DNA from 2 places in the Mediterraneibacter butyricigenes genome. Region 1 is predicted to be linked to the other one. Evidence: predicted binding sites of a transcription regulator. Region 1 holds the regulator's gene; the other holds the start of a gene.
The links. The regulator HrcA, encoded in region 1, represses chaperone genes, less so after heat shock. The targets are predictions, from matches to a motif close to TGTTAGCACTCNNNNNNNNNGAGTGCTAACA.
Positions count from the first base shown of each region.

Region 1 (8,038 bases):
AGCAGTGACCGTAGCCGGAATCTTCTTTGCCGGACTCTGTTTGTTTTTTCCGAACTTTTTTCTCTGGATACCAGCCGTTTTATGTATCGGCTTCTACCATTTAAATTATATTTATCTTTGCGCATTCCTTCCGGCTTTTCTGCGATATCTGATCTTTGGATTTTTGTTCACATCATCTTCGCAGTCTTTACCGGGTTTGCGTTCTGTGCAGTCTTCACAGACCTTACAGTCTTTATCCGGTTCTCTGGTTTTCTATCTTTTGTTCGGGATTTTCTTAGGCTTTCTTCTCGCTTTATTTTTCCGGCGTTACGAGGCTTTGCAGACTCTCTACCGTACCACCAGAGATACGGAAACTGAGCGAAATCTGCTTCTCCACCAGCGCAATCAGGCGATTCTGGAAAAGCAGGACTATGAAATCTACAACGCTACCTTGAAAGAACGTAACCGGATAGCACGGGAAATCCATGACAATGTCGGTCATGTTCTCTCCCGTTCCATCCTGATGGTTGGCGCCCTGAAAACCGTGAACCAGTCTCCGGAGCTTTCCTCCTCTTTAGATGTTCTGGATCAGTCTTTAAATCAGGCAATGAACAGCATCCGAAACAGTGTCCATGATCTCCACGAGGAGGCCGAAGATCTGGAACATTCCCTGAAGCTTCTGCTGGATCAGTTTCAGTTTTGTCCCGTCTCCTTTCAATATGAAATGTCACGGGCAATTCCTCCGAAATTGAAATACTGCTTTATCGGTATCGTAAAAGAAGCGCTTTCCAACATTATCCGGCACAGTCATGCAACCCAGGTATCCATATCCTGCATCGAACACCCCGGATTCTACCAATTAAAAATCTCAGATAACGGAACGCCTGAAACCATCAACTCCACAACATCAGGAAGCGGATCCGGAATCGGGCTGACGAATATCCGGGAACGGACAGAGGCGCTGAACGGCACTCTGCAAATCACCACAGACAAGGGCTTTCATATTTTCGTTATGATCCCCAAGGAAAATCCATAATTTTAAAGCAATGAATCTATTTCAATGACAGAACAAGGCATCGTCCACTGCCATTGTATAATTGCATAATTCAACACAATATCTGCCAAATAACTTATATCAGGAGGTTAATGATGAACCTTATTATCATAGATGATGATCCTTTTGTTACAGGTGCTTTGAAAATCCTTTTAGAGGCCAATCCCAATATCACGGTTCTAGCCAGCGGTTCCAACGGAAAGGAAGCCGTATCCCTTTACCGCCGGCATCGGCCGGACATTTTGCTGATGGATATTCGAATGGAAGAAATGGACGGACTGACTGCTTCTGAACAGATTCTACAGGAATATCCGGATGCCAAAATCCTGTTGCTGACCACTTTTTCTGATGACGAATATATTATCAAGGCACTGCTCTTAGGTGCCAAAGGGTATCTTCTAAAGCAGGATTATGCCACCATCGTTCCAGCATTGGAGGCCGTTGCTTCCGGGCAGACCGTCTTCGGAAATGAAATCATTTCCCGAATCCCAAGCCTGATGCAACAAAAAGAAAGCTTCGATTATCACTCCCTGGATATCAACGACCGTGAACTGGAGATCATCCGCCTGATTGCCGAAGGACTCAGCAATAAAGAAATAGCCTCCGCTTTATTTTTAAGCGAAGGCACTGTCCGTAACTATCTTTCTTCAATACTGGATAAACTCCATCTGCGGGACCGTACACAAGTCGCTGTGTTTTATTACAAACACAGCTAGAAAACTCCAGAAAAAATGAAAGAGGCCTCTGACGATTACTCGTCAAATGCCTCTTTCATTTTTTCCATAAACCCACGCTTCTTCTTATGCGCCGGTTTGTCTTCCTCTGTTTTTATTTCCTGGTTCAGTGTATTTCCTGAAAGTTCATCGAATTTCTTCAATGCTTCTTTTGCTTCCGGGCTTAGTTTCTCTGGCGTCTGGATCACCAGTGTTACGTAATGATCTCCACGTACCTGCTTATTTCTCAGAGACGGAACACCTTTGCCCTTCAAACGGACTTTGGTATCCGTCTTGGTACCCGGTTTCACAGTATAAATCACATCTCCGTCCACGGTCTTGATTCTCACGTCACCGCCCAGCGCAGCCTGCGCAAAGGAAATCGGTGCAACAGAGAAAATATGCATATCCTGTCTCTGGAAGATCGGATGGCGGGATACATTTACCTCGACCAGCAGATCCCCTCTCGGACCACCGTTGACTCCTGGCTCTCCTTTTTCACGGATTCTGACACACTGACCGTTGTCAATACCTGCCGGAATTGATACCTGGATCTTCTTCTTGCTGGAAACATATCCTGTTCCGCTGCAGGAAGTACACTTATCTTTGATCACCTTACCACTGCCCGCACAGTTTGGACAAGTCTGTACGTTTTGTACCGTACCAAAGAAAGACTGTGAAGTATAGACTACCTGACCTTTACCGCCACATTTCGGACAGGTCTCCGGCGAAGTTCCCGGCTTGGCACCGGTTCCGTTGCAGGTCGGACACGGATCCTTCAGAACCACATCCAACTCTTTTTCACATCCGAAGACTGCTTCCTCAAATGTGATACGCACACTCTTTCTTACGTTTGCACCCTTCATCGGCCCGTTGCTTGCACGACCGCCTCTTCTGGCACCTCCGCCTCCAAAGAGATCTCCAAATATATCTCCGAAAATGTCGCTGAAATCCGCTCCGTTAAAATCGAATCCACCAAAGCCACCTGCTCCGCCGGCTCCATTTTCAAATGCCGCATGACCAAACTGATCATACTGACGCCGTTTCTCGGCATCACTTAACACTGCATATGCTTCGGAAGCTTCTTTAAACTTCTTTTCAGCTTCAGCATCACCCGGATTCATATCCGGGTGATACTTCTTTGCCAATTTTCGATATGCTTTTTTCAGTGTGGCGTCATCAGCATCGCGGCTGACACCAAGCACTTCATAATAATCTCTTTTTGACTCTGCCATAACTCTCTACCTGTATTATACTTCCTTATAATCTCCGTCTACCACATCATCGCCCTGGAAACCTTCCGGTGCCGGTCCTGCTTCCTGTGTCGGTCCACCTGCTGCTCCTGCGCCTGCTGTGGCTCCGGCCTGCTCATACATCTTTGTGAAGAGCTTCTGAGCACTTTCTGTCAGTTTCTCTTTTGCAGCCTTGATCTCAGCAACCTGCTCATCGGTTGTGTTCTCCGGTGCAGATGCTGCCAGCAGATCTTTCAGTGCCTGACAGTCAGCTTCTACAGCTGCCTTGTCCTGAGCATCCAGCTTGTCACCAACTTCTTTGATGGCTTTTTCTGTCTGGAATACCATAGCGTCTGCTTCGTTTCTGGTATCGATTGCTTCTTTCCGTTTCTTGTCCTGAGCCTCGAACTCTGCTGCTTCTTTTACAGCCTTGTCGATATCTTCATCGGACATATTGGAACCTGCAGTAATGGTAATATGCTGTTCTTTTCCTGTTCCCAGGTCTTTTGCAGATACATTTACAATACCGTTCGCATCGATATCGAATGTAACTTCGATCTGCGGTACTCCACGCGGAGCCGGTGCGATTCCATCCAGTCTGAACTGTCCCAAAGACTTGTTGTCTCTTGCGAACTGTCTCTCACCCTGAACAACGTTGATATCTACGGCTGTCTGATTGTCAGCGGCTGTAGAGAAGATCTGGCTGTTCTTGGTCGGGATGGTAGTATTTCTCTCGATCAGTCTTGTAGCAACTCCACCCATTGTCTCAATGGACAGTGACAATGGAGTAACATCCAGAAGAAGGATGTCTCCGGCACCTGCATCCCCTGCAAGTTTACCACCCTGAACAGATGCTCCCAGAGCTACACACTCATCCGGGTTCAGTGATTTGCTTGGTTCTTTTCCTGTCAGTCTCTTTACTTCTTCCTGAACAGCCGGGATACGTGTAGATCCACCTACCAGAAGTACCTGACCAAGTTCGGAAGCTGTGATTCCGGCATCTTTCAAAGCTCTTGTAACAGGCTCTGCTGTCTTTTCTACCAGATCACGTGTCAACTCATCAAATTTAGCTCTTGACAAGTTCATATCAAAATGCTTCGGTCCTTCTGCTGTTGCAGTAATGAACGGAAGGTTGATGTTGGTTGTCGTTGCGGAAGAAAGCTCTTTCTTTGCTTTCTCTGCTGCTTCTTTCAGTCTCTGAAGAGCCATCTTGTCTCCGGAAAGATCTACGCCTTCTTTTGCCTTGAAATCTGCCAGCATATAGTCTGTGATCTTCTGGTCGAAGTCATCTCCACCCAGACGGTTGTTACCGGCTGTTGCCAGTACTTCGATGACTCCATCACCGATCTCGATAACAGATACATCAAAGGTACCGCCACCTAAGTCGTATACCATGATCTTCTGCTCTTTTTCATTATCAAGTCCATAAGCCAGAGCTGCTGCGGTTGGCTCGTTGATGATACGTTTTACATCCAGACCTGCGATCTTACCTGCGTCCTTTGTAGCCTGACGCTGAGCATCGTTGAAGTAAGCCGGTACAGTAATAACTGCTTCTGTTACTTTTTCTCCCAGATAACTTTCTGCATCTGCTTTCAGTTTCTGAAGAATCATTGCGGAGATCTCCTGCGGAGAATATTTCTTTCCGTCGATCTCTACTTTATGATCTGTACCCATCTCTCTCTTAATAGAAGAAATGGTCTTCTCTGCATTGGTAACTGCCTGACGTTTTGCAGGCTCTCCTACCAGACGTTCTCCTGTCTTTGTAAATGCAACAACAGACGGTGTTGTTCTTGCTCCTTCTGTATTGGCGATAACAGTCGGCTGTCCACCTTCCATAACAGCGACACAGCTGTTAGTTGTTCCCAAGTCAATTCCTATGATTTTACCCATAACAAATTCCTCCTTTATTTTCATTCACTTAATTGCTTATTTATGTTTATGTTTGAACTCCGGGATTGCCCGGATGAAACACCGTATTAGTTTGCGACTTTTACCATACTGTGGCGAACCACACTGTCGCGGTACGTGTAACCTTTCTGGAATTCTTCTGCGATGGTATTTTCACCAAACGCTTCATCCTCCACATGCATTACTGCATTATGGAAATCCGGATCGAATTCCTGACCAACTGCTTCGATCGGCTTTACTCCGATTCCTTCTAACGTGGTCATCAACTGTTTATAAATCTTATCGACTCCTTCTACGAACGGATCAGCCTTTTCTTCTTCTGTCAGTCCCTGAAGCCCTCGTTCAAAATTATCAACCACCGGAAGGATCTTCTCGATCACATCTTTTGCTCCGATCTCATACATCTGAGATTTTTCTTTTTCGGAACGTTTCCGGAAGTTATCAAACTCTGCCATCTGTCTGGTCAGACGATCTGTCAGTTCTTCAATCTTCTCGTCCTTTTTATCTTTCTTATTCTTCTTGCCGAAAAACTTTTTGGAACCTTCTTTTGCCGGCTCCTTTGCTTCTCCGCCTGTTTCTTCCTGAGATGCTGTCTCAGCTTCTTCCTCAGTTACTGTTTCCGGATTCTCTTCCGTCTGCACTTCTTCAGTCTGTTCCTCTGCGACTTTGGCTTTTGCCTCCTCTACCGCATCCTTTACCATCTCTTCCTGACTTTTATGTTCACTCACGGTTTCTCACCTTCCATTCTTCTCATTCATCATTCTTTCCATACATGGAATCCAACTCCGTCTGAAGCTTTTTCAGCGTCTTCATTACATGTTCATAATCCATACGCTTCGGACCGATGATTCCGATGGTTCCTTTCATTCCGTCTCCCAGTTCGTAAGTGGCTGTTACCACACTGCAGTCCTTCATGGTCTTTACCGGAGCTTCTTCTCCTATATATACCTGGATTCCTGTGTTCTCCTCACTGGATAAGGTCTGAGTCACCAGTTCTGCCAGCTGCTGCTTTTCCTCGAACGCTCCCAGAATCTCCTGTGCGCTCTTGGAATCACTGAGCTCCGGATACTTGAAAATGTTGGTTGCACCGCTGGTGTAAATCTCCATATCATCTTCAATGTGAATGATCTCTGCTACTGCATCCAGCACATCGCTGATCACCTTGCGGTGGATTCCGGCCTGTTCCTTTAATGCAGCAATCAGACCCAGATTGATCTGATCGATCGACATTCCGTTGAGACTGGTGTTCAGCAGCATATTCAGCTTCAGAAGTGTTTCATTTCCCAGTTCTTCTTCCACATCAATGATCTTGTTCTTGATCACATTGCCGCCCATCACGATGACTGCCACCAACTGCGTCTCATCTACCTGAGAGAGCTGGATGAACTTTAATGTGTTCCGATTGTTGATCGGAGACGAAATCATGGTCGCATAATTGGTACTGTTGGCCAATACTTTCGCGGCCTGTTTCAGGATCTGATCTGTCTTTTCGGACTTCTGCAGAAGTTCCTCTCGCATATCGGTGAGTTCCTGTTCTTTTTCCTCCATCAGCATATCTACATAAAGTCGATAGCCCTTATCGGAAGGAACTCTTCCTGCGGAAGTATGGGGCTGAATAATGTAACCCATCTCTTCCAGATCCGACATCTCATTTCGGATCGTTGCTGCGCTGACATTCAGATCTGTATATTTGGAAAGGGTTCTGGAGCCTACCGGTTCTCCTGTCTCCAGATAGTTCTGGATGATTGCTTTTAAAATAACCAGTTTTCGTTCATTTAAGCCTTCTTCTCTTATCATGAACACCTCCTGAAATCTTCCCTGAATCTTTTTGTGTTATTAGCACTCAAATTTATAGAGTGCTAATATCTACGTTTATTAAGATAGCACTCTCCATTCCATTTGTCAACAATGTTTCCGGATTTTTCATGAAAATTCGTGAAAGATCCGTGAACACAGCCTTTTACCTCATGAAATAGTCGATCATACAGCAAACAGCCAGTCTGCCTGTGCAAACTGACTGCTTCCTCTTTCTATCACAGATACTGTGCAAACACATAATTACTCAGATCCATTCCACGCTCTGTCAGCGAAATCTGGTCTGCTCCGATCCGGATCAGCCCCAGCCTTTCCTGCTTCTGTAAAATGTCTCCGTAAATCTCTTCGATCGGTACTCCAAACCGTTTTCGAAACTCCGACTTCCCAATTCCCTGACATTTTCTCAAGCCCAGAAACATAAATTCTTCGATCTGCGCCCTTCTAACCACTTCTTCCGGTTCCCGGACCAGTTTTTCGGGGGTTCCTGCAAACTTTATATATTCATCCACTTCCGTCACATGATGATATCTGTATTCCTTTTCCCGGTACCGAATCAGGGAAGAGGCTCCCACACCCAGTCCGAGGTATGGAACTCTTTCCCAGTATCCCAGATTATGACGGCATTCATATCCCGGCTTCGCATAATTGGAGATCTCATACTGCTGATAGCCATATTCCGCCAGGAGTTCCCGGGTTCGTTCATACATCAGACGTTCTTCCTCTTCTGATGGCAACTTTTCTTTTTCTTCCCTCTGCTTTTCCCCATGAATTTGCTCAGTCTCCTGATTTTTCTCCCCATAGATCTCATAAAACGGAGTTCCTTCTTCGATAATCAGGCTGTATGCCGACAGATGTTCCGGATTCAGACCGACAACTGTCCGCAGACTTTCTTCCCAACTCTCTACACTTTGCCCGGGAATTGCCGAAATCAGATCTACATTGATATTTTCAAATCCAGCTTCTCTTGCCCCCTGATAAGTATTCAGAAACGTCTGATAATCATGGATCCGTCCCAACATCTTCAACTCCTTGTCATGGACGGACTGCAATCCGATGCTCAAGCGGTTCACTCCCGCACTGCGATAACCAATCAGGTGTTCTCTCGTTGCCGTTCCCGGATTTAGCTCCATGGTAATCTCTGCGGTATCTTCCAGTCTGAAATGTGTCCATATCCCATCCAGTATCTCTTTCATCTGTTCCGCTGTCAGCAACGATGGAGTTCCGCCCCCGAAAAAGATCGTGGACACCTGGCAGGAATCAAATATATTTTTATAAGAAGCAATTTCTTCTTTCAATGCTTTCACATAAGCTTCTATCTCACCTTTTTCCGGTGTATG
Region 1 covers NZ_BHGK01000001.1:2,715,472-2,723,509, reverse strand. The annotation lists gene KGMB01110_RS13330 (histidine kinase) at 1-1,015, shown strand, start outside; gene KGMB01110_RS13325 (response regulator) at 1,129-1,749, shown strand; gene dnaJ (molecular chaperone DnaJ) at 1,785-2,981, opposite strand; gene dnaK (molecular chaperone DnaK) at 2,997-4,868, opposite strand; gene grpE (nucleotide exchange factor GrpE) at 4,955-5,587, opposite strand; gene hrcA (heat-inducible transcriptional repressor HrcA) at 5,637-6,683, opposite strand; gene hemW (radical SAM family heme chaperone HemW) at 6,920-8,038, opposite strand, start outside.

Region 2 (8,038 bases), 570 kb from region 1:
TCTCGATATCCAGATTCATAAAAAATGCCGTTTCAAAGGATTCTTCTTCCGGGAACCATTTCTTTTGGTAGCTGTTCTGCTGCATTCCCACATTTTGGATCCGGGCAAAATCTTCTTCCGTCAGATCTTCCCAGTTCTTTGCCAGTACACACTCCTGTACCTTCTTTTTACAGCCGATTTCCTGTAACGCAGTTTCCAGCATCTCCAAGGTCTTCCTGGCCTGCTCTTCGCCTGCTTCTTCCATTCGGCTAAGCAGCACACACCCCGCATCTGCTACTTCCGACGCCAGATAATACGCTTCGTGCTCCGTCAGATGGTCATCCAGGCAGGCATTGACCACCGCGATCACACTTCCCACTTCATACCAGCGATCCACTGGATCTTCCCGCAGCGCATCAAAGAATTCATCCACATCATAGATTCCGGAAGGTTCCACGAGGATCCGGTCATATCCGCACATGCCCATGGCAATCAGTTTGGTACGAAACCGTCTTCTGTGGGTTTCCTGATCACATCCACCGGAGATCATTTCCAGCTCACACTGTTCCCCTTCCAGATCTTTCAAAAGCATCATATCCACGTTGATGGCTCCGTAATCATTTTCCAGAATCCCGATATTCAGTCCCTTGTCCATCAGATACCGGGCATATTTCTTTATAAAAGTAGTTTTACCGGATCCTAAGAATCCGGTAATCAAATCAATCTTTATCATTTCTTTTCTCCTGTCAGCTGACCGATTACATAGTATTCATTCAGTTACTCTCCGCCTTCCAGCTTATAGCATGCTACGCCCTGCTCATCAAACTCCGGCGCCAACTTTACTTCATTGCAGTCCATATTTTACGGATGACAGCGTCCGCAGGGCTCGTATCCCTGACTGATCAGATCCTCCCGACTCCCGGTAAACTCTCCGCGATTCGTATCCTTGATCGTCTTTACACTGGAACAGGATGGCTTGTGGAACTTTTTGGTATTCTGATTCAAAATATAAGTTTCCGTTTGCGCCCCTGCCTCGGACTGGTTGTTTCCTGCCGCATCTACCTGTACATTTGCAACACTCTTTCCGTTTGTCGCAGACGATTCGGCGGCGGAACTCACCTCGTCTGCATCCTGTCTCCAACTGTCTCCGGTGGCATAATCAATGCCGATCCCCGGCTGCACATTATAGCAATATACGTGGAACTTCACCCCTGTTCCATTGTCCTCCACCGATTCTGCTTCCATTTTCACGCCTCGCGCCACCAGTTCTTCGCCCTGAAAGATCGGTGTTACACGGTACAGTACATGATTCCCGGTACGTTTCACATAGTCTGCCACTTCATCCTCAAACGGTAACATTCCCTGCACGTTCAGATATCTGGTTCCTGTGATCAGATTTTTCTCATTGGCATTTTCCCCTGCCAGTTGGTATCCGATCAGATGACACCGGTTATACAGATAATTTCCATCAATGATGTCATTATATTTTACGGTATGCCATCCCGAAGGCTTGATCATTCCGATCCTGCCCCGTTCTTCGATAGGCATCAGTTCCTTGCAGATATTTGCATAGGCAACCTGGCATCTTCCCAGCGCATCCAGATTACTGTATGTTTCAAACGCTTCCGTTGTCCGGTCATTTTCCGTAAAATCCGGTTCGTTATTCTCAAGCACCACATACGGGCTTCCCGAATATTCCGGGGCTTCTGACAATATATAGGATGCATTGGCCGCATCGGACTGAGACTGACTCTGGAGTTCCAGGTCTGTCTCCACATCCGCCTTTGCATCCGACTCGTCTGAACTTGTCGCTTCCTCCTGATTTTGCGTAACTGCTCCGGCAGATGCTGTAACCTCTGCATCACTCCTGTCAGCAGACTGTGTGGAGCCACAGCCACTGAACAATAACAGAGAGGATAACACCAGCCACAGGATTTGTTTTTTCCATTTTTCCACATGCTTCATAGATCTGTGTCCTCTTTTTCTTTCTGCTTCACTCATATAGAGTTATTATCCCACGGCACGCACCTTCGGTGCTTGACGCTAACGCTCATTATATCATGAATTCGATGTTCACACAATGTTCACAACTTTTTAGCACTCACCTCTTTACATTGCTAATAATGTGTGTTATAGTACAAATAGAACAAAGGAAGAGGGATAAAAAGAAAGAACTGATATCCCAAAAGTCCGATGTTCTTACCAAATTGAAACACCTCGGATTTCTCCGATCGTGCGAATTATCAAAGTTTAAAAATTGGAAGGAGAAATGACTTATGATGATGCCTAGTATTTTTGGAGAAAACTTATTTGATGATTTTATGAACGATTTTGCTTTTCCGGCTTTCCCGGATGTTGACAAAACTTTGTATGGTAAACACGCAAAGAACCTTATGAAGACCGATGTAAAAGAAAAAGAAGACGGATTCCAGGTTGACATTGATCTGCCGGGATTTAAGAAAGATGAGATCCAGATTGAGTTGCACGATGGTACCGTAACCGTCAGTGCTGAGAAGGGTCTGGATAAAGACGAGCAGGATAAGGATGGCAAATATATCCGCCGTGAGCGTTATGCCGGTGGTATGAGCCGAAGCTTCTATGTCGGAGAACATATTACAGAAGCCGATATCCATCCGAAATATGAGAACGGTATTCTTTCCTTCTTTGTTCCGAAGGCAAAAGAACAGGCCGTCGAAGAGAAAAAGCATTATATTTCCATTGAAGGATAATCTTTCCTCCATAAAAGAAGGAGTTGCCCAGAACTGGGCAGCTCCTTTTTTATGTCCATTTTTTTACCCAAATGGACGATGTGCGAAATATTCCTGTATGTTAAGATACAAAAAAGACTGAGAATATGGTTGCATATATGCAATTTCATATGCGGATGAAATTATATTTTAAACAGTCATTGTACGAACGGAGGAAACCTTATGAAAAAACAAATCTGGAGTATCCTGCTTCTATTGTGTATTGCATTGTGCTTTATGCCAATGCCCGTGGTATACGCGTCAGACTTTACCGGCTGGACAAAACTGACAGACGAGTATAGTGGAAAGAGTCTGGAAAGTGGTAATTATTATCTGGACAGTGATGTAACGCTTTCCGATACGATCACTATTAAGGAGAACAAAACGGTTACGATTGATCTGAACGGACATGTGTTGCAAAAATCAGGTGGCACATTGTTTGATTTACACTCGGGATCACGTGTTATTTACGGCGACGATATCAGTTATATCTCCGGAGTGAAATTAACCATTCAGGACAGCAATCCCAATTCCGGTCATGATGATTCATCAATTCCTGTAGGTGGTGCAATTTGCGGCGCTGAGATTGATGCAAGTACGGCTGCTTATGATCAAACTGCTGTTTCGATCAATATGACCGGAGGTAGCTTTGGCAAAGGTGCTTCTTTAAATCTGGAGCGTCATGCTTCATTTATGATAAGCGGTACGGCCAGATTTACAAATGATACCTCTTTGACAAACAAAGGAAAGATCTATGCGAACGGCGGCAGATTAGATTGTGAAGTCAGTAACCGGGGAACCATCTGCAATACAGCTACGTCTATCACTTCTTTTTACGGAGAAATAAAAAATATAGGGACTGCGAGCATTAAAGCTGTCGTGAGCGGCGGAATATACTATGGTGCTCTTCAAGATGGAATGACCGTCGGAAAAACAGTTACTTATAGGAATGGCGATGCCGTATTTGCAATTCAGGTTCTTCCGTCAGGCGGCAGAGCCGCTTCTCTTGAAGCACCTGGAAATACCGGAAATGTATTTGTATTCACGGGATGGAGAAAAGCAGATGGCACAGGGTTTGATTTCAGCACAGCTATTACGGACGATCTGACATTGAATGCCGGCTGGCTTGACCCTGCTTCCGTTGGAGAAAAGGGTGACAAAGGAGACAAGGGTGATAAAGGTGATAAAGGCGATACCGGTGCCGCAGGACAGGACGGCATAACACCACAGTTGAAAATCGGTGAGGATAATTACTGGTATGTTTCCTATGACGATGGTCAGACCTGGACTTCTCTTAATGTGAAAGCAAACGGCGAGAAAGGGGATGCCGGTGAAAAGGGAGAGACTGGAGAAAAAGGAGAAGATGGTCTTATTCCATATATCGGAGAGAATGGTCACTGGTGGCTGGATGATGTTGATACTGGTGTACAAGCGTCTGTCAAAGGTGATACCGGTAAGTCAGGTATCGATGGGAAAGATGGCGAAAAAGGAGACACTGGTACAGCAGGAACCAATGGGAAAGATGGCGAAAAAGGAGATACAGGCACATCCGGTACTAATGGAAAAAACGGGGCTGACGGAATCGGGATTGCCCAAATAAAGATCAATGAAAATGGTGAACTTCTCATCAGCCTGACAAATGGAACCACACTCAATCTCGGAAAAGTAACCGGAGATGATGCGAAAGACGGACAGGATGGCCTGACTCCATATATCGGAGAGAATGGTCACTGGTGGATCGGTGAAAAAGATACCGGGGTACAGGCTGAAGCTTCTGGAAATACCGGAAATTCACCTGTAATTATTATCATCGGCGCAGTGGCAGGACTGGCACTTCTGTGGTGTATTGTATTGTCAGTCGTCTTGTATCATGCACTGAAAAAGAAAGCAGATTTTATTGAATAAATCGAGGGGTGGACTTTCGCCCTCTATCCATGTACGCCACAAGGCGCACACAGCATACAGAATTACAGCCGGACCTTTTAAAGTCCGGCTGTTCATCTAAAATCTCTCAATTCTCTTAGTCACGCTTTCCCAGCATTTTCCCGATCTTCCACAATTCATTGATCACCACTACACTGAATGCGGTCGCAAACATTTTGCCCCACATTCCAAGGGAAAGCGGCACCGTCTCAAATACGGCCGTTCCGAACTGAGTGATCGCACACTGCAGAACCAGTACAATTGCAAAGATTCCAAGCATCAGCTTATTTCGCATAACATTTTTCACCATCAGAGTATCGTCCAGTTCCCGGCAGTTAAATGCATTGAACAACTGGAAGAGTACAAACAGGGTAAACAACACGGTATCCTGCTCTTTTGGTGCTGCTCCCAGGAAATTGGTGAAATGCTGAAGCATAAAGATCACAGAAATAAAGATTCCATTCGCAAAGATCCGTATCAACATTTTCTTCGAAATGATATTTTCATTTCGCTTTGTCGGTTTGCGCTTCAGCAGATCGTCACGGATCGGCTCCAAGCCCAGTGTCAGTGCCGGCGGTCCATCCATGATAATGTTGATCCACAACAGTTCCAGCGCCGTAAACGGTGCCGGGAAGCCTGCCAGAATCGAGGCGATAACCACCACAACCGATGATACATTGACCGTCAACTGGAACTGGATGAATCGTTTAAAGTTCTCATAGATTCCACGTCCCCACTGTACCGCTTTTACAATCGTCGTAAAGGAATCGTCCAAAAGCACCATATCGCTGGCTTCTTTTGTCACTTCCGTTCCGGCAATTCCCATGGCGATTCCCACATCTGCATTCTTAATAGCCGGCGCGTCATTGATTCCGTCTCCCGTAACCGCAACCACATTTCCTTCTTCTTTCAGAAGTTTTACCACTCTCATTTTCACAATCGGAGTACTTCTGGCGATCACCTGGATTCGTTTCAGCTCCCGTTTCAGTTCTTTGTCTGACATTTCTTCAATCTCAGAAGCTTCCACCGCAATGTGATTTTCATCCAGCATGTGCAGTTCATTTGCGATGGCTCTGGCTGTCCGGATATTGTCTCCGGTTAGCATTTTTACTTCAATTCCGGCTTTCTGACATTTCTTGATGGAACCATAGACATCTTCACTCAACGGGTCTGAGATCACCACAAATCCATCAAATTTCAGATTCTGTTCCAGTTCATCCTGATCCTCGTCCTGGTAATCTTCCAGTTCTTTATGAGCAAAGGCAAGAAGACGTCCTGCCTGGCTCTGGAACTCTTCCATCAACTCACCGATATGTTTCTGTTCTTCTTCTGAAATGTCGTTGCAAAGGGAGAGGATTTTCTCCGGATTTCCTTTCGTATAGAGTACCAGTCCGTTCTCTTCCCGGACAATTGTACTCATATCTTTTTTCTGAGAGGAAAATGGGAAGACACGGACAACCTCTGCTGTCTGTCGCAATTCCTGATACTCCGTTCCGGATTTATGTGCTGCTACCAGCAGGGAACATTCTGTCGGATTTCCGATAAAGGTCCAGGTTCCGTCTTCTTCATTAATGTTTGCATTACTGTTGATACAGAAATTGTGAAGAAGCGTCTCATCTTTGATTTCTTCCGGCTCCAGCAGTTCTCCTGCCCGGTAAAATTTCTGAACGGTCATCTTGTTTTCCGTCAGCGTTCCTGTCTTGTCGGAGCAAATGATATTGACACAACCGATGGTCTCGCAGGCGATCATTTTCTTCACCAGCGCATTTTCCCGGGACATTTTGATAATATTTAACGCCAGGGAAACCGCCACGATCGTCGGCAATCCTTCCGGAACCGCTGCCACGATCAGGACAATACTGGTAATAAACGCATCGGAAACCGTATTCAAATTCAGAGTTCCTGCCATAAAGAACTGAACGACCTGCAGTAAAAATACGATAGCAGCCGCGGATGCCCCTAACACGGTGATTCCTTTTCCCAGACGATCCAGTTTTTCCTGCAGCGGAGTGGTGGTCTTTTCGATGGAAGAAAGTTCCTGCGCGATCAGACCAAATTCTGTATCATTTCCGACACCCGTTACCACCATCCGTCCATTTCCGGCAGAGACAAAGCATCCCGAATACAGCATATTTTTCCGCTCCGCCACCGGTGTTTTGTCTGAACAGACTGCATCTGCTGCCTTATCTACCGGCAGGCTTTCTCCGGTCAGTGCCGACTCATCTACACTCAAATCGTTGCTTTTGATCAGTCGACCATCCGCGATGATCTTATCCCCGGTTTCTACCAGAAGAATATCTCCCACCACGATATCACGCTGTGGAACCAGACAAGGCTCCCCGTTTCGGATTACTTTGATCAGTGTATCTTCATTTAACTGATTCAGCGCCTCAAACGCTTTGGCGCTCTTTCCTTCTGTCACGATGGTAATCACAACCGAAAGAATGATTGCCGCAAAAATCCCGGCACATTCCAGGAAGTTGTATTCCCCTCCTGTAAAATATCTGGTAATATTGACCGCCAGTGTGATGATTGCTGCAAAAATCAACATCAACAACATCGGTTCTGTGGAGGCGTCCCAGATTCTCTTCGCCATGGATTCTCTGGCCTGCTGTGTAAAAGAATTCTTTCCGTATTTTTCCCGGGACTCTTCCACCTGTGCAAGGCTCATTCCATGTTCTCCATCAGATTTCAGCTCTTCCAATACAAGATCTGCTGATTTCAAAAAAGCATCTTTCATAATGATTGCTTCTTTCCCTTCTTTTGTAGTATCCCTTGATCGGGAATATTTTATAGAATAAAAAAGCCGGTACATCACGTACCGACATAAAAAAAGAGACTCTCATTGTACGGCACGTTATGCTGTACATGAGTCTCGTTGATTAAGGTAAGCCAGACTGAATTTCTATCAGCCAGGATGTTGACTTACCGCGCTTCGCGCCACTACTCCCTCACGGACGAATTATTCTTTTCGTAGGGTATCATAGTGCCCAAAGGTTAGTCAATGCTAACTTCTTATCTTTTATATCTCTTTCATTTGCCATGTTTTCTGCATTTTAAAATTCCCGGTTTATAAATAGAAATATTTTCCATTTCCGTAACATTTGTTACATACTTTTTCTGTATTTCCGGGTATCTTATAGATATCACAAAGAAAAAGACTCCTTATTATTGCCACACTAAATATAATTCCATAACACGAGGTGATGTTTATGAACAACAAAGCAATGTATAACTTGTCTTACGGACTTTTTGCATTAACCACACGCGAAAACGACAAGGATAACGGCTGTATTGTAAACACAGTCACACAGGTCACTACTTCTCCAAATCGGATTCTTGTTGCTGTGAATAAAAAAAATTATACGCACGACATGATTTTACGAACC
Region 2 covers NZ_BHGK01000001.1:2,145,961-2,153,998, reverse strand. The annotation lists gene KGMB01110_RS10675 (GTP-binding protein) at 1-712, opposite strand, end outside; gene KGMB01110_RS10670 (DNA/RNA non-specific endonuclease) at 841-1,980, opposite strand; gene KGMB01110_RS10665 (Hsp20/alpha crystallin family protein) at 2,256-2,708, shown strand; gene KGMB01110_RS10660 (PL29 family lyase N-terminal domain-containing protein) at 2,910-4,631, shown strand; gene KGMB01110_RS10655 (calcium-translocating P-type ATPase, PMCA-type) at 4,747-7,389, opposite strand; gene KGMB01110_RS10650 (flavin reductase) at 7,862-8,038, shown strand, end outside.
Region 2: the regulator HrcA is predicted to act here: its motif matches at 2,072-2,102, upstream of KGMB01110_RS10665 (Hsp20/alpha crystallin family protein).